3 regions of the Solibacillus sp. FSL K6-1126 genome follow, and region 1 is predicted to be linked to each of the others. Evidence: riboswitches for the same ligand, from Rfam matches in the RefSeq annotation. Region 1 holds a riboswitch; each other region holds the start of a gene.
The links. Region 1 has a riboswitch for cobalamin ahead of MHH44_RS08470 (glutaredoxin family protein). Riboswitches for the same ligand answer to the same signal wherever they lie in the genome.
Positions count from the first base shown of each region.

Region 2: linked by a shared signal. The riboswitch ahead of metE (5-methyltetrahydropteroyltriglutamate--homocysteine S-methyltransferase) and the one ahead of MHH44_RS08470 (glutaredoxin family protein) in region 1 are both predicted to bind cobalamin.
Region 3: linked by a shared signal. The riboswitch ahead of MHH44_RS03550 (ABC transporter substrate-binding protein) and the one ahead of MHH44_RS08470 (glutaredoxin family protein) in region 1 are both predicted to bind cobalamin.

Region 1 covers NZ_JBBOPD010000001.1:1,748,557-1,754,757, reverse strand. The annotation lists gene MHH44_RS08495 (3-hydroxybutyrate dehydrogenase) at 1-213, shown strand, start outside; gene MHH44_RS08490 (alpha/beta hydrolase) at 570-1,457, opposite strand; gene MHH44_RS08485 (cobalamin biosynthesis protein CobN) at 1,697-2,122, shown strand; gene MHH44_RS08480 (hypothetical protein) at 2,124-2,438, shown strand; gene dut (dUTP diphosphatase) at 2,474-2,911, opposite strand; cobalamin riboswitch at 3,083-3,265, shown strand; gene MHH44_RS08470 (glutaredoxin family protein) at 3,425-3,649, shown strand; gene MHH44_RS08465 (ribonucleotide reductase stimulatory protein) at 3,688-4,014, shown strand; gene nrdE (class 1b ribonucleoside-diphosphate reductase subunit alpha) at 4,011-6,104, shown strand; partial or broken gene MHH44_RS08455 (ribonucleotide-diphosphate reductase subunit beta) at 6,092-6,201, shown strand, end outside.
Region 2 covers NZ_JBBOPD010000001.1:2,267,505-2,273,705, forward strand. The annotation lists gene metE (5-methyltetrahydropteroyltriglutamate--homocysteine S-methyltransferase) at 1-2,103, opposite strand, end outside; cobalamin riboswitch at 2,267-2,446, opposite strand; gene MHH44_RS11110 (SCO family protein) at 2,808-3,419, opposite strand; gene MHH44_RS11115 (YvrJ family protein) at 3,526-3,666, opposite strand; gene MHH44_RS11120 (DUF2922 domain-containing protein) at 3,729-3,950, opposite strand; gene MHH44_RS11125 (DUF1659 domain-containing protein) at 3,982-4,200, opposite strand; gene MHH44_RS11130 (DUF2621 domain-containing protein) at 4,365-4,799, shown strand; gene MHH44_RS11135 (CcdC family protein) at 4,850-5,341, opposite strand; gene MHH44_RS11140 (cytochrome c biogenesis CcdA family protein) at 5,457-6,167, opposite strand.
Region 3 covers NZ_JBBOPD010000001.1:713,692-719,892, reverse strand. The annotation lists gene MHH44_RS03560 (adenosylcobinamide amidohydrolase) at 1-1,224, opposite strand, end outside; gene MHH44_RS03555 (FecCD family ABC transporter permease) at 1,224-2,222, opposite strand; gene MHH44_RS03550 (ABC transporter substrate-binding protein) at 2,215-3,162, opposite strand; cobalamin riboswitch at 3,304-3,491, opposite strand; gene MHH44_RS03545 (acyl-CoA dehydrogenase family protein) at 3,609-4,763, opposite strand; gene argS (arginine--tRNA ligase) at 5,102-6,201, opposite strand, start outside.

The DNA.
Region 1 (6,201 bases):
CCACTTGTTCGAAATCAATTGCAAGACTTAGCAGCAACACGCAATATACCTCTCGAAAACGTATTGGAAGAAGTGATTTACCCACTCGTTCCTCAAAAAAGATTACTTGATGTAAAAGAAATCTCTGATTTGGCTCTATTTATCTCAAGCGAGGGAGCAAAAGGAATGACTGGCCAGGCTATCGTTTTAGATGGCGGGTACACAGTGCAATAATTAATTCAAGGATGTTCATCTTTAGCATGGCTTGTGCCTCGAAATCCAAGCTATCTTCGCTTTGTTGGGGTCCTTAAGTCTCACGTAGGGACCTTTATTAATAAATGGATGCCAAATTTATTAAGCAATGCAGGTGTGTAGAAATTTTTTTACCTTTCAACACACCTGTTTCCTGTTTGTCATCTGTAAACAGGCGATCAAAAAACTGCTGGAGGGATATTTGAAATTACCTGTGTAGCTGCTTACTTCCTACCTTATCAGCTATTGTTAACTTGGCCTCCTAATCTTTGTCCTCTGTTTTGATATGTCGGATAATATACGTTTCCGTACTGTTAAAGCTCCCTTATTAATTCGTACTAATTTTTTATAATCTTAAGCAGTTGATTCATTGCTTTCTTTGCTTCCGGAATCGGAAATACCGGAAAAACATGGTTCATTTTTGGGTATTCGTAGTATTGAATTGCTATTCCCTGTTCTTTTGCTTTATCGAGAAGCATATTTGCATCGACTAACAGTAGTTCACCCGTCCCCACAAAAGCGGTAATTTGTCCAATGTCTATCAGTTCTCCATGTACAGGACTTATTTTGTAGTCGGTTAACTCTAAGCCATCCGCCCATAACCTGCCAAGCTCCTGTGCGCCTATCACTCCAAGCATCGGATCGAGTTTTTCAAGTTCTTTATAGCGCGGGTCTTCCCCTCGTACATCTAGCCAAGCAGAGTGTAGAACAATATGCTGCGGCTGCTTTTTCGAACATCGCTTTACATCCTGAGCCAACGCCATTGCCAACCCGCCTCCAGCAGAATCCCCCATAAAAATAAACGGTGCATCGTATTTTAAAACGAGATGATCATATAAGTCATGGATGGCAACAAAACACTCTCTATGTGTATGTTTAGGCAGCTTCGGATAAATTGGCACAACAATCGTGAAATTTGTCTTCTGTGCAAGCTTTACTAAATAACGCCAATGAAAAATCAGTGGATCATTAATATACGCTCCGCCGTGGAAATAGTAGATGACCTTTTCCGGTGTTTGCTGTTCATTAATTGTGTAATAGTGAATGCCATTCAATTCGTCTTTCTTTATTTGATACTGATCTCTGAATTTAGCATCGAGTTCATACGGTTTCTCGTTATGCTTCATTGCAATAAAATCATCGAGCAGACGCAAATCCATAAACTTTTTCTTTGTTCCGCGCAGTATTAAAAACTTCTCAAACAACACACTTTGCACGCTTCGCATACAATGCCTCCATCCTATTTTTTCTACTATGATTCTTATCCATTCGACTAAAATTGATTGATCACCTTCTAAACGGATAAACGTTTCTATTTATCCTTATGCATACTTAGTACCTATTAGAAAAAAGTGTCGATTGTTTTAAGCACATTATTATCTCAATAAAACAAATCGCGATATAATTCTGAAACTTTTTCCCGACTTATCCGTAAATTAGGTAATAAATTCTAAAGGAGGGAATGATGGTGCTCATTGGATTTTACAGTGCTCTAATAATTTTCACTTTATTATTCATCATTGCAGCTTTCTTTTTTATACGGCAGTTCGTAAATAAGAAATCCTCCCCCTATAACATGAATACGTTTATGCTTGGTGTGCTAACGCTGTTCATGCTGATTGTAACGGGTATTTATGAATATGATTTTTATCATCTACAAGCGGGTAATCAGAAATTTGCGGAGGGGATTTGTGAAATCAACTTTGTAAACGGTCATGGGAGAAGTATTGATACGACTGAAGTAAAGATTGAAGATAATCTTTATAACATAAAGTCCGGTACTTACAAAGATCTACCTGATGGGCGTTATAATTGTGAACTTTCGTATTTACCGATTTCAAAAATTGTGACACAGATCGATATTCAGTCAAAAGGAGAGGAAGGAAACTAATATGGTTGATTTAGATTTTTTAATTCAGTACGGATTCATATTATTAGTGATTTCAATTACGACACTTGTCTTGTCTATGTATTTCCGGAAAAAGCCGAAAGTGGATAAAGGATTTAAGTTTGCCTATCATGGCCTATCATATCGCCGTAAATTTTTACGCACGATTTATTCAATCCCGTTTTGTATTTTTCCGTTAGCGATCATTTATTATTTTGAAAGGTTTTCCGCTAACTTTATATTTGTTACGCTGTTGCTCGTGATCGTATTTGTTTTTCAAATGTCATACAATTACATAAAGTGGAAAAAAGAAGATTAAAAGCCTGTGTTCATCCGAAAGCAGGCTTTTTTTCATTATTTCACTCCACTCGAACCAAAGCCCTTATCACCGCGCTCCGTAACCGACAGCTCGTCTGTTTCATCAATGAAAACTTGCGGAACATATTGAATGACTAGCTGGGCGATTCGCATTTGTTTTTCAATCGTAAAAGGTTCTTTTCCGTGATTGATTAAAATCACGCCGATTTCTCCGCGATAGCCTGCATCGATCGTACCTGGACTATTTAACACCGTAATCCCATGTTTGAGTGCTAATCCGCTACGAGGACGTACTTGCGCTTCTGTTCCCTCCGGCAGTTCGATTTGAAGACCGGTTTTAATTAATGCGTATTCACCAGGCAATAAAACTTTTTCTTCAACCGCACTTAAATCCATCCCTGCATCCCCTTCCCGTGCCTGTTTCGGCAATACAGCATTCGGGTGGGTTTTCTTAATTTTTAATTGAATCGACATATTCAACCAACTTTCTCATTTATAAAATCTATTTACATGCAGTTATAACAAAACCATATTTTTTCTTTATTTTCAATAGGGAGTTTTCTAGAATTCTTAATGGATTTATGTTATCTTTCTTTAGGCTCTTTACTTTTATGTTGTTAAAGCTTATACTCAATTCAACTATATATTGTGTTTTTTTATCACGGTACTACTAAATGTAGTTTAAAAGGGAAGTTTGGTGTGAATCCAACGCTGTCCCCGCAACTGTAAATGCTGACTGAAGACGAATAGACCACTGTGCAATGCATGGGAAGGTATGTCTGACGAATGAAGCAAAGCCAGGAGACCTGCCGCGTTAAAACTACGTACATTTCTTCGGGGAATAGGAAATGGAGGCGCTCTTTTATTCGTTTCCATTTCAAGCTATCCTGTTTTCCGGGATAGCTTTTTTTTGTTTTTTCTGCATGTTCCCCCATGACATGTGGCACCACAATTACTAGTAATATTTAAATAGCGAGGGGTTCTATTATGAAACTTTATACGAAAACAATTTGTCCAAAATGCCTATGGGTAAAATCGGAGCTCGATGCTGCCAACTTGGAGGTCGAGGTTATTAATATTGACCATGATGAGAGCGCAAAACAAATAGTACTCGATGCAGGTTTTTTGTCTGTGCCGTTATTTGAAATCAACGGTGAATTTATCGCAGAGCCGACGTCAATTATCGATCGCATTTCTGAAATGACCGCATGATCATATTTGCTTCACGAACTGGTAATGTACGATCCATTGTGCAAAAACTCGGCTTGCCCGCAAAGGATTTGGCGGAAGTAGAGAAAATGGATGAACCGTATCTTCTATTTACGTATACGGATGGATTAGGCTCTGTTCCCCCTATCGTCGACCAGTTCATGACTGCGAACTTTGATCTATGCAAAGGAATTATCGTAAGCGGAAACCGTAATTTTGGTCATGCTTTTTTCGGCCGTGCAGGTGACCTTTTAGCAGCACAATACGGAATTCCGTTAATCGAAAAAGTGGAAATGCGAGGAACTCCGGCGAATTATGAAGCGATTACAGATTACTACTACTCCATTTGGAAAGAGGCATCGATATGAAACAATATTTAAAATTAAATAACGATATTCTAAACCGTTACCGTGCTACCGGTGAATTGGATCTGGCGAAAGACAAAGAAGCAACACGCCGCTATTTCCTGGAAGACGTGAATGTCCGTTTACGCTACTTTATCGATATCGAGGAAAAAGTGCGTTATTTAGTCGATGAAGGCTATTACGAAAAAGAGTTTTTGGAATTGTACTCGATGGACTTTATTAAACAAATGTACAAAAAAGCCTATTCCTACAAGTTCCGGTTTCCTTCATTCATGAGTGCTTCTAAGTTCTACGAAAGCTATGCGATGAAAAGCCGGGACGGAAAAGAAATTCTGGAAAAGTATGAAGACCGAATCGTCATTATCGCCCTGTATTTAGCACAAGGCGATGAAGCATTGGCTGAAAAGGCCATCGAAGCGGTCATGACTGCCTACCAGCCGGCAACCCCAACTGCCCTAAACAGCGGGAAAAAAGCGCGCGGTGAGCTAGTCTCATGTTTTAAACTAACGATGGACGATACGATGAACTCAATCGCCGAGAATATCGGCTATTGTCTTGAACTTTCCCGCTTAGGCGGCGGTGTCGGGGTAAACTTGACCGATCTGCGTCCATTGGGAGATCCGATTAAAGGAATTTTAAACCGTGCGAGCGGGGTTATGCCTGTTGCGAAACTGCTGGAAAATTCGTTCTCGTATTCGAATCAGCTTGGCCAAAGAAATGGTTCCGGAGTCGTCTATCTAAATGTTTTCCACGGTGATATTGAAGCGTTCATCTCTTCCAAGAAACCAAATGCCGACGATAAAATCCGATTAGCTACATTATCTACAGGGATTATTCTTCCCGATATTTTCTTTGAACTGATGCGCCGCGATAAAGATATCGTATTATTCAGTTCTTATGATATTTTCAAAGAATACGGCAAACGCATGTCGGAAATTTCGATTACGGAAATGTACTACGAATTTTTGGATAATCCAAACATCCGTAAACTGAAACGTTTAAACGCCCGTAAATTGTATACGGAAATTAAAAAGGCGCAATTTGAATCGGGTTACCCGTTCGAAATATTCGATGATAATGTCAATAACATCCACCCATTAAAGGAAATCGGGCGTGTGAAGATGTCGAATCTATGCACCGAAATTCTCCAATACCAGCAAACAAGTGTTGTTACCGACCAAAACGAGCCGAATGAATACGGCCTCGATGTTTCTTGCAATTTAGGATCGATCGACATTCACGAAGCAACGAAAGTTCAGGATTTCGGACAGCTTGTCGATACAGCAATGCGTCTTTTAACGAATGTTTCAACGATGACCGATATCGTCAACGTCCCTTCTGTGTCGAAAGCCAATAAAGTGATGCACTCTGTAGGATTGGGCGTTATGAACTTGCATGGACACCTTGTACAAAGCGGAATCCGTTATGGTTCCAAAGAGTCGATCGAATTTATCGATGCGTTTATGGAATCACTGAACTATCACTCGTTAAAAGCATCAATGAAAATCGCGAAGCAAAAGAACGAAACGTTTTATCGATTTGAGGAAAGTGATTATGCGAGCGGGGTTTATTTTGAAACTTATATAAACAAAGAAGATAAAGAACTTGCACCAGAAGTGATTAAAGCACTTGGGGGTACACCGATTATTACTCGGAATATGTGGGAACAGCTAAAGTCTGACGTACTGAAGCATGGTTTGTTCCACTCATACAGACTTGCGATTGCTCCAACTGGCTCTATTTCCTACATCCGCAGTTGTACGGCTTCCATCTCCCCTGTTACGGAACGTGTGGAAGTACGTGACTATGCGGATAGCCGAACAATTTATCCGATGCCGTTTTTAACGAATGATAACCAGGAACTTTACACCGAAGCCTATGAAGTAAACCCGTATGAACTGATCGACCTTTACGCAGCCGCGCAAAAGCATGTCGACCAGGGAATTTCCATGACACTATACGTAACGGATCAGTGGAACACAGAACAATTGGCAAAAGCCTATATTTATGCGTGGACGAAGGGCATTAAAACCGTTTATTACGTACGCCAACGTTTACTAACAATTGAGGAGTGTGTCGCATGTCAAATTTAACGTATAAAGCGGTCAACTGGAATACCCCTACGAGTGAACTTGCTCGTATTTTTTGGGACCAGCAATGGAAACAAATATGGTTCCCCGAAGAAATTGC
Region 2 (6,201 bases), 520 kb from region 1:
TGGAATACGCGGGCTATGAATATCATATACACCTAAACCAATTCCTAGTTTGTATGGTGTTTCTTTTAGTACTTTTATGAGTTCTCCGTGGCTTCGTGACGTTTCAATTGAAATCACATCCGCATCCAATGATTCTATTACATCTAAAAAATCGTTGAATTCACAATAACACATATGTGTATGAATCTGGGTCGTTTCACGCACACCGCTTGTCGCTAATTTAAACGCATCTACACTTGCATCGATATAAGCCTTATGCAGACTTTTACGGATCGGCAAGCCTTCTTTCAATGCAGGTTCATCTACTTGAATAATATTGATTCCCGCATTTTCAAGTGCTCTTACTTCTTCTCTTAGTGCCAGGCCGATTTGATAAGCAACTTCTGAGCGAGCTAAATCATTTCTTACAAATGACCAGTTCAATATTGTAACGGGTCCCGTCAACATCCCTTTTACAGGTTTTTCCGTAAGTGATTGTGCCGCACTTACTTCCTTTACTGTCATCGGTTCTATCCATTCAACATCTCCGTATATAATTGGGGGTTTTACACAACGTGATCCGTATGAAACTACCCATCCATTTGTCGTAAAAGCAAAGCCATTTAATTTTTCACCAAAAAATTCGACCATGTCAGTTCGCTCGAATTCACCATGAACAAGGACATCAAGGCCAAGTTGCTCCTGAATGGTAATCCAACGTGCGGTTTCGTTCGCGTTGAATGCTTCATACTCGGTTGTTGTAATTTCCCCTTTTCGCCATAAACTACGGTTTTTCTTAACTTGTGAGGATTGCGGGAAACTCCCGATTGTTGTTGTCGGATAGTCTGGTAACTGTAAAAAGGCACGTTGTAGCTTACTACGCTTGTCGTAGTCATCAGTTCGTTTAAATGCTTCCGGTGTTAATGCGTTTACTTGTGCATGTACTGCTTTCTTTTGTCTTGATTCATGCAGTGCCAATGTTCGGATTGCTTTTTCGCTATCTAAAAAAGCCTGGATATGAAGAACTTCCTGCTGAAGTATTTTCCCTTTGATCATTTGCAATTCCGTTATTTTTTCATTGGCAAATGCCAAAGCATTTAGCAGCTCTGGTACAATCCCGTTTTCTCCTGCTGTTGTAACTGGCACATGCTGAAGACTGCATGATGTTTGTAGATGTATTGGTGAAAATGGTACATAGGAACGTATTTCCGCTACTAGTTCCAACTGCTTCTGCAGCTCGGCTCTCCATATGTCCCGACCATTAATAATACCTGCAAATAGAACTTTATCTTTTGGGAAACCAAACTTCTTTAACGCTGCTAGATTTTCATTTTTCCCATGAACAAAGTCCAGTCCAAAGCCATCTACAGGCAAATTAATCATTGTTTGATAGTCGGATAACGCTTCAAAATAAGTTGCGCAGATCGTTTCAACTGTCAGTCCTTTTAATATTTGATGATAGAAATGTTGAACTAATGCTATATCTTCGGACGTAAGGTCTTTTGTAAGGCTTGGTTCTTCAAGCTGGATCGACGTTGCACCACTTGCTTCCAACGACTGAAGCAACTCTTTATATACCATTACCAGCTGCTGAATATAGTGTTGTTTTTGTTCGTGATCTATACCTTTCGTCAGTTTATAAAATGTAAATGGACCGATAATAGTCACACGAGGGGTCATGCCGAATGCTTCGATTGCCTCCTGAATATATTGCGCGTAAACATTGTGTTGCAATGCCAGTTGCTGTCCTTCGTATTCCGGTACAATATAGTGATAATTTGTGTTGAACCATTTCGTCATTTCACTTGCCACCACATTTTCAGCACCGCGCGCCATTGCAAAATAGGCTGTTAAATGATGCTGCAATGATAGATGGTCGTATCTAGATGGAATCATATTAAACATAACGGCTAAGTCAAGCATACGGTCATAGTATGTAAAATCTCCTACCGTTAAAACATCCAGCCCTAAATTCTGCTGTTGATGGAGTTGGGCAAGTCGTAAGTTTTTCATTTCCTGTTCATAGGATTCCAAAGACAATTGTTCTTTCCAAAACGCCTCTGTTATACGTTTCCATTCACGATTTTGTCCAATATACGGATAGCCAATTACTGCTGTTTTCATAAACAATTCCTCCTTAAATTTGTTACATAAAAACCAAAACCCCTCTTTCAAAATGAAAGAGGGGTGTGAATGTTTAAGAGATTGACAATAAAAACCTTTGCATAATCAAAGGAGTTCTGTCTCACTTTCGCACAAAATCACCACCTATTTCCACGTAGGTATTGGCGTGTACTAGTTTCCGGCAGGTCTCCTGGCTCATCATCAACGTTCTTGTGACCCTTCCCATCAATAGACAGTGGTTGAATATCACGAACTCCGATTTACAGTTGCGGGACAGCACCAGACTTTCACTGGTTTCCCTTTTAAGCTTGTTCTCACAAGCACCGTAACTTACACAGTATGTAATTTCGTATACTATATCATAGAATTCTAGTTTTGAAAATTCTTTTTATTTTGCGACCATATTAAAGATATGCGGGGTTGAAATAATTTCAGTGGATGCTGTGTGCTTTTTATTAGAAGAAATTTGTTTATTTTAGCACTTCTGCGGATGATTTTAGAAAAGTTGACATACTTATTAGCTAATCTGGAACTGATATTAGCATATCCTGCTCCTTTATTAGAAAATCAGCAACTTATTAGAAAATCGGTGGATTTATTAGCACATTTTTATATTTATTAGAAAAGCCCGCAGTAAACTCCATAAAAAAACTTGCTTAAAAAGCAGCTACACTTTTTTCGCAAGTTAATCTTTCATTTCACTATTACTTTAGACGTTCGTCAATGAGTGCTTCCATATCACTCGCAATCGTTTCATATGGAACACCATCTTCGCCAGTGCCATAGCCTGAATAGTTTTTCACGGCGATTCCTTTTTCATCCACTAGGAAAAATGTATCGGCATGGATAACTTGATCGTTCCCTTCAATCGACTGGACAGGTGTTTTAAATGAGTTTCTGCCAAACTGCTCAATAAATTTTTGATCGTATCCTGTCAGCATATGCCATTTTGATTCATCTACTGGTGTATGGCGCGATAAATATTCTGTCAAACGCGCCGGTGTGTCGTAGTCCGGATCAACGGAAAACGCGACAATTTTATAATCTTCCAGCCCTTTTTTCTCGAGATGATCCTGGACACGGGTCATATTCATTGTCATTGGCGAGCAAATTGTTGTACAGCTTGTGAAGATGAACATTGCAAGCCATGGTTCCCCTTTTAGGCTGTCCAGTGTCACTTCATTGTTCCGGTGATCGGTCATCGTAAACTCGCTAATTTCAAAGTTGGTCGTCGGTTTAAACTGATAATTGCTGCATGATGTAAGTACAGTTGCTGCCAAGAGCATAAGTGCGAATACTATGTTTTTCGTTTTCATTTCTCTCTCTCCACTCTTTGAACATTACTCTCATCTTACCCAATATTTAGTATATTCTCAATAGTTATTGGAAGAAAGGACGTGTGTCAAAATTGTGAAGAGTTTCTCACGCTCTATCTGCAGGATGATGTAATGATACGAGTGCTGTATGAATCGCTTCAAGTTTTGTTTCTATCCGATACAGTAAATAAAAAGATATAAAGATCGGAAACGTTACTTCCTGAAGAATGGCAATCCACTGGTCCATTATAATCCCTCCATTTTTATTTAAAGAAGCCGGCAAAGCATCACACTTCGCCGGCCTTGCTATTAGCTGATCAGTTCAATTGCTGTTACATTACGCTCAACAATACGCGCAGATTTTTTTACATTGAACAAAAATCCGTCTTTCGAAAATACCGCCTGATCAATAATTGTTTGCATCGCTGCATTCACTTCAGCCTCAGTTAAATTCGGCTTCGGATCATTTATATTGATCGTCATCGTGCTTCCTGCAATGTTGGCAAATGTTAATTGTAAAACTTGTGCCATAAGCTCTCCTCCTTTTCTTTACTACACTTAATTAAGCTGTAATCGTTTCTTTCTGCGTTTTCACAGATTCGATATAATCGTAATCTGTTAAGCCGACGATTGTTGTCCCAACTGTGTATAGCTGCTGGGCTGTTGCGTTTCTTTCCAAGTTACGGAATGTGGAACTTTTAATCATTGGCTCATTAAATTCATCAAGCCCTGTCTGATAATAAACTGTCAACGTCGCAGATAAAAATCCAAATTCATTCATGTTTCTCACCTCCTTGCCCTATATATGTCATGATTTACAGAAAAAAGGGACAATGACGATGAAAAAAATTACAAAAACTTATATAATAGACAATAATGAGGTTTATCACCAATAGATTAGTAGAAGAAATTTCGTAGACAATATTAAGTAATGAGGTGAACATTGTGGGCTTAGATGGCTGGTTTTTATGGTTTATTTTATTTTGGGTTGTAGTATTGATTTCGCTTATGGGGATTGGCGGCTTTTTTATGTTCCGCAAGTTTTTGAAGGCCCTGCCGAAACAGGATGGTAAATCGGATTTAGATTGGCAAAACATATACTTAGATAAAACAATTCATCTATGGGGTGAAGATGAAAAACAATTACTTACCGAGCTTGTCAGTCCTGTACCAGAGTTATTCCGGCAAGTTGCCAAAGAAAAGATTGCCGGTAAAATCGGTGAAATCGCCCTGAATGAACGTGCCACAAAAATCGACTTGGACTTAATTATTCGTGGCTATATTATCGCTTCGCCAAAGCGCGACCATAAGTTTTTACGTAAAAAGCTCGATGAAATGAGAATTGATACGACGAATTATGATCATTTATTTGAGACGTAAAACGAAAAAGACTGTCTTTAAAAGTATAAAACTTTTAGAGACAGTCTTTTTTATGCGACAATATGCGATTTTTCAAGCTTCTTATATTTAATAAGCATACCGATTCGCCACGGTAAAATCATAGAGAAAGCCAAGATAAAGAACATACCGGCCAGTTCACCGACATCAAATGTATCGGCAAATATTAATTTCAAAATAATACGTAGTACAAGTAATCCCACTAATATGAATGGAAATGCTTTAGATTGCTTCATATAAATTGCGCCGTCTCGCACTTCAAACTTCGACGTTAAGATTAATACAGATGAAAATAACAAGCCTAGTGCGGCCGCTTCTACTATTTGAATTGGCGCTACACGAAATTCCTCAAAAATAAACATCAGTGCACCTGTTGACATCGCAAAAGGCGGGATGAGTATTTTTTTTTTGGATACCGGCTTTTTTTGTGCACGTAGTCTTATGAACATTACGAATGAGCCCATTAAGACTGCCATAATCGTCGAACCAATTAATAAATAGTGAGAAGGTATACTGTCAAACATCATATTCCTCCTCTTGCATGAACGAGTGTAAAGATCTGGTATATACGAATCATGCACCCTTTTTCCCTTATATTACTTCCCTTAGTATAGCACGGTCTTATTAAGCAGGGAACTGTCAGAATCCTTTAAAACCATCGAAAATCGGCAAGAGAAGATTAATAATATACGTCAATCCGTCAAAGAACAATAAAATTCCGACCGCAATCATAATATAGCCGCCAACTACTATGATTTTTTGGCTATGTGTGCGAATCCAGTTCATTCGTGAAATGAAGAATGACAATGTAAAGAATGGGATAGCAAAGCCTAAGTAGTATGCTAGCATATACCACATTGCCGAGTCAGGATTCGTTCCACCAAGGGTAATAATCGCTGCCAGTATTGGTCCTGTACAAGGAGTCCATCCCGCTGCAAAAGCAAGACCGATCAGCACCGAACCTAAATATCCGGATGGTCGGTTTTTGAACTGGAATTTGCGGTCTTTCATTAAAAAGTCAATTTGCAGCAGACCGACAATCATTAAACCGAATGCGACAATTAAAATGGCTCCAATTTGACGCAGTAAGTCCTGGTATTGAAAAAAGAAATCTTTCGCTAACGATGTTCCAAATCCGATGGCGATAAATATAATCGAAAATCCAAGCAAGAAAAATAAAGTATGTAAAATTGCGCGTTTTTGCATCATCCCTTTTTCGGCTTTCAGCTCATCGAGTGTCATACCGGTTATGTAGGACAAAAATGCAGGATAGAGCGGTAGCGTACATGGTGAAATAAAACTTAAAAACCCGGCACCGAACGCTAAAAGGATATTTAAATCTGAATTCATGCTGCTTCATTCTCCTTAACATTGATACCTTCAT
Region 3 (6,201 bases), 1.0 Mb from region 1:
CTGAATAAATGCTTCATCTGTCAGCTTACCATTAATGATTACCCATGTATTAATCGTACCAATATGTGGCTCTTCTTCGCGCAAATATGTTTTCGTAACGTCAACACTGTTGCCTACCCCTGCTGTTACCATGACAAGGATTTCTGCATTATTTTTCGAAAAATGACGAATTGCCGCGCAGCTTGTTTCCACGGCTGTCAGCATGACGACCGTATTTGTTGGAGAAAACTTGCGCTCTTTCAAAAAATGCTCCGTTTCCTCTTTCACATTATAAATATCGTATTCAGGAGCAATGGAACGGTTGAGTAATGTGTCATACCAGCCTATGCCGGCATTATGAACAGCTGATGAAATTACTTTTAGCGGTGCCTGTGCCTGATATTCGATATAGTCTTTAGTTATTTGAAACTTGTTGATATGGATTGCCGCAGCTTTTCTTTCCATTTCATTCGTTGGCAGCATCGTAATTTGCGGTTTTGGCAGTTCCGGATGGGGATATGTCGCAATTCGAGCCTGATACACATCGGCAATCTGCTCTTGCAGCACGACTTCATGCGGTTCACCAAACGCCCGTACTTCACCATTTTCCAATAGCAGCAGCTCATCACAATAAAGCGATGCCAAGTTAATATCATGGAAAATCGAGACAACTGTCAGCCCATGCACCTCAACTTGCATTCGAATCATATCCAAAATCTGCTTTTGATGCGCGATATCCAAATGGTTTGTCGGTTCATCCAATAGAAGCAGCTCCGAATTTTGTGCAAGTGCCTGTGCAATAAATACCCGTTGCTGCTCGCCGCCGGATAAAAACTCCAAGTATTGATTTTTATATTTCGAAACACCTGTGCTTTCCATCGCCCGCTGTACCGTCGTTTCATCTTCTTCCGTCCAAGATGAAAAAAAACCGCTCTGATGAGGGTAGCGTCCTAACGAAACCGCATCATATACACTGTTCGTAAATGCGCTTGCATTTAATTGAGGGAGTACGGCCATCTTTTTCGCTAATTGCTTGTTATCATAACTTTTAAGCGGTTTCTCTTCAATGAAAATTTCGCCTGTTTCACATTTCAGCACACCACTGATCATCTTCAGTAATGTCGATTTTCCGCTACCGTTTGGACCAAGAATCCCGAGAATTCTTCCTTTTTCCACGTGAAACGTCATATTTTTCACAACCGTTTTCCCACCGTAACCGCCGGATAGATTATTTACTTTTAACATTATGCAACAACCTTTCTACGTTGCTTGAAGAAGATATAGGCAAAGACGGGTGCTCCAATAAAGGAAGTAATAACACCAATCGGCAGTTCAATAGGGGAAATAATTGTACGTGATACTAAGTCACAAATGACGAGCAGGCTTGCACCGTTCAAAAACGACAATGTCAATAAATGTCGATGGTCTGCTCCGATTAGCAGGCGAATCATATGCGGTACTACTAATCCGACAAATCCAATTGTCCCGGATGCAGCAACAGCCGCTCCTGTTAGAATGGAACCACCCGCCAATATCATATACTTGCTGCGCTTAACATTTACCCCTAAATACTGGGCACGCTCTTCTCCATAAATCATCGCATTCAATTCACGGCGAGTCAGCCAAATAATTGCCGTTCCAAGCACCATAAATGGCAGAACCATCCGGACATATGGCCACCCTCGCATCGATACACTTCCTAGAAGCCAGCCGATGATTTCTCGTAGCTGTTCACCAGTAAGTGCGACCATTAAGGAAATACAGGACCCTAAAAACGAGCTGAAAATAATTCCCGTCAAAATCAGTGTCTCCATTTTCATCGAGCGGTCAACAAGTCTGGCAAATGTCAGGACGATGATCATCGTACATGCAGCTCCAGCCATACTGAATACCGGCAATGTGAATACACCGAGCACCGGTATGGAAATGCCTAAAAAGATTGTCATTACCGCACCTACCGAGGCCCCTGATGAAATACCTAATGTGTATGGATCTGCCAAAGGGTTTTTAAGCAACCCTTGGAATGCTGCCCCCGCAATTGCTAAAGAAGCCCCGATTAATGCGGCTAAAATGACGCGTGGCATTCGGATTTTCCACAAAATACTGTATGCAACCGGATCTGTTGTTTTATCCCACAATGTCGAAAACGGAATATTAACAGACCCGAACGAAATGCCAATCCATATACTGCTTAAAAGCAATCCAATCGATAGTACATAGGCGATTGAATATTTTTTATTCATTGAATACCTCTGGATAAATTGCTTCCCCAATTGATTCAATACCTTCTACAATACGCGGACCTTGTCGACTTGTCGTATCGCTATCGACTAATTTCACATTGGCGTTTTTCACAGCATCCATTTCTGCATATGCATCATTTTCCTCGATTGCTGCCAAGTCGTTTTCATATGTTACTAAAATGATATCCGGATTGCTCTTTACAAATTGCTCCGAGCTGTACTGCGGCCACCCGAGTTCCGGAACGGCATTTTCTACATTTAATACTTCAAGCATTTCACTAATGAACGTCTCCTGTCCAGCAACATATAGTTGCGGATTTGTCCCAACAACAACAAATACGGACTTCTCTTCCAGGTCGGCTACTTTCACTTCAATTTCTTCAATCCCCTCTTTAATGGAGACGATCATTTCTTCTGCTTCTTTTTCTTTATTCGTCAGATTGCCAATTTGTTCGATTGTTTCATATGTTTCTTCAAATGTTTTCGCATCTTTTACAACAAATACAGGAATTCCTACTGATTCAAGCTGAGCAATCGCCTGTTCATTGAAGCTGTACAATCCCGATTCATGTGCGACAACTAAGTCGGGCTGCAGGCTGATTATTTGTTCTAGATTAAATTCCATGCCGCCAACTGATTCTTTAGATAATGCTTCTTCAGGATATGTATCATTGTCGTTCACAGCGATAATTTCATCGTTTAACCCTAGTCCGAATAAAATTTCCGTATTGGATGGAGCCAATGTAATAATGCGCTCTGGTGCTTTTTCAAGCGTGATTTCTTTGTCCAAGGCATCTTTTATAGTTACCGGGAATTGTGCTGCTTCAGTTACTTCTGTATTGTCTTTTGCTGATTGTTCATCTGTTGCTTTTTCCGAGTTGCATGCCGCCAATGTTAATGTAAGTAATGCTGCGGAAGATAGCAGTTGCCATTTTTTCAAAATAATAACCTCCAAAATTTCGTTGTATAATTTTCTACAAAAATAAAAAGCTTCCTACTAAAAATGAAGGAAGCTTTACGTATGCAAATAAAATTCAATGGAAAAAGAATTTATCCGCCACATCCTATCCTCGTAGGTTTATTTTAGGGCATTATAAAGGCAGGTCTCCTGGCTTATGCATAACGTTGTAAGCGCCTTCCCGAAAGTTTTTCAGTGGCATACTGCTCTCAACTAGCATTTACAGTGGCGGGACCGCATCGGAATTGCACCGATTTCCCTTTTACTCCTTACTCTATCAGTGAGCAAGAACCTTTATCGTCCATATAAAATTAATAGCTCTATTATAGCTGATATTCAGAAAAATGTGTGCTCAATCGCCAAAGTTTCAGATAATTCTTCTTATTTCGCTGAAATTACGAATAAAAGAACTGCTTACCCCTTTGCTTTTAAGCTTTTTCAATTGCCGTTTCAGCTAAACGTTTAATCGTAATGTCATCCATTGGCGGGTTGTGCAGACCTGCACGGACATCACGGTAATAGCGTTGAAGCGGATTTGATCTTTGCAGGCTTTTTGCCCCAACAAGACGCATCGCTTTATCGACAACTTCGATTGCTGTATTTGTCACTACATGTTTCGCAATATTGATTTCATTGACTAGTGTCGCCTTTTTAATCGGGTCATTATATAGTCCCGCAACTCCGTAAAGCGTAAAGCGTGCTCTCGTCAACGCCAAATCCATTTCGCCAATCAGCGTTTGTACATTTGGCAGCTGGGCAATCGTTCCTTGAATACTGTTCGGGGAATGGCTATTCGCAAAATTAACTGCGTAATCGCGTGCAGCCTGGGCAATACCTAAATAGGTTGCCGGGATAAGCAGCAACCAGCCGTTCAGTTTAAATCCGGTTGAATAATTCGGTAATTCCACTAAGTTTGTTTTATCAACTCGTACATTATCGAGCACTAAATCATCGCTTCCCGTACCACGCATTGATGCAACATCCCATGTATTTTCGACCGATACCCCTTCAGCCGTTTTCGGAACGAGGAAAAATCCTAGCTGTCCCTCATCTTCAATCCATGCCGAAACTAAAAAATAGTCGAGGTCCGGTGCACCGCTCGTATAGTTTTTACGTCCATTAATTACATAATAATACCCATCACGTTTTGCTGAAGTTCCCGGACGTCCGCCACGTACTGGACTTCCCATTGCAAACTCGCTTACCGCACGATTGACTGTCGCGCCATTTGCAACCTGTTTACCAAACCAGTCGAGCTTTTGTTCATCCCAGTAACGATTTTCGAAAATCTCGCCTACATTTTGAATTGTCCAAGAAACAGCCAGCCCGGTGCTTCCGCAATAGCTCGCCAATGTTTCCTGCAGTAATAGCGCATCATAGACTGTGAAGCCATCCCCGCCATATTCCTTTGGCAGCGTTATTTTTGTATAGCCGATTTCACGCAGCTTCCGGAAATTTCCAAATGGAAATGTTGCTTGTTCATCTGTTTGCTGAGCATTTACTTTCACGCTCTCTGATATTGTTTCTAACTTTTTCAGCCATTGTTGCTGCTCGTCGGTTTGAATAAATAATTCCTTGCTCATGGAAAGCACCACCTCATATTTATTGTCCTGTATATAGAAGTCAAATTTAATAGTACGTTTCGGGAAATTACAAGTCAATAGATATCCCCAGTTCCTTTATAGGGATTACACTAGATGCGTTTCCCTGTTTTGTAATTGGAAGGTTTGCTGGCGGAATTGGAACAAATTACGGAAAAAGGAGAACTGATTCAACTTAATGTGGAAAATAGCACCTCAAAAGGAGAACTGTTGCTCTCGAAACGTAAAACGAATCACGCTTAAAGTAGAAATCTCACAATCCTCAAAGAAAAAACACCCTATTTTCGTATACAGAAAATAGAGTGCTTTAAATAGTTGAATTACATTTTTTCAGGTGCGCTTACGCCGATTAGTTTCAGTGCATTCGCCAATGTTGCTTTTACTGCTGTGATTAATGCTAAACGAGCTTCTGTCAGCTCTTTGTTATCCTGGTTCAATACTTTTTCTGCATTGTAGAAGCTATGGAATGCAGCTGCCAAGTCTTGAATATAGTTTGCGATACGGTGTGGTGTGCGGTGTTTTGCTGCATCTGCCACAATTTGCGGGAATGCGCCGACTTTTTTCAGTACATCTTCTTCTTTTTCTGCTACTAGCAAGTTCAGGTTTTCCAATGAAGCTTCGAAACCTTGCTCGTTAGCTGCACGTAAAATCGATGAAATACGCGCATGTGCATACTGTGCATAATATACTGGGTTTTCGTTCGATTGTGATACCGCTAAGTCTAAATCGAAGTCCATATGTGAATCCCCTGCCGTTTTAACGAAGAAATAACGTACAGCATCCAAGCCCACTTCTTCTACTAACTCACGCATCGTTACAGCATTACCTGTACGCTTACTCATTTTGAATTTCTCACCGTTTTTGTACAGCTGAACCATTTGGATAATATCTACTTCCAATGTGCCGCGGTCATAGCCAAGTGCTTCGATTGCCGCTTTCATACGTGGAATATAGCCGTGGTGGTCAGCACCCCAAATATTGATCAGTTTATCAAATCCACGACGCAGTTTGTCTTCATGGTAAGCGATGTCCGGTGTTAAATATGTGTATGAACCATCGTTTTTAATTAATACACGGTCTTTATCATCACCGAATGTTGTTGAACGGAACCAAGTTGCGCCGTCTTCATCAAACACATGACCATTTGCTTTTAGTTTGTCTAACGCTACATCGATTTTACCGTTTTCATATAAAGATGTTTCTGAATACCAAACATCGAATTCAACACGGAAGTTTTTAAGGTCGTTTTGCAGTTTTGCCAATTCCAGTTTCAAGCCGTGCTCACGGAAAAATTTAAAGCGTTCTTCATCAGACTTGTCCAAAATCGTCGCACCGAATTCTTCAGCCAGCTTACCAGCGATTCCGATAATATCCGGACCGTGGTATCCATCTTCCGGCATTTCTGCATCCATTCCTAACG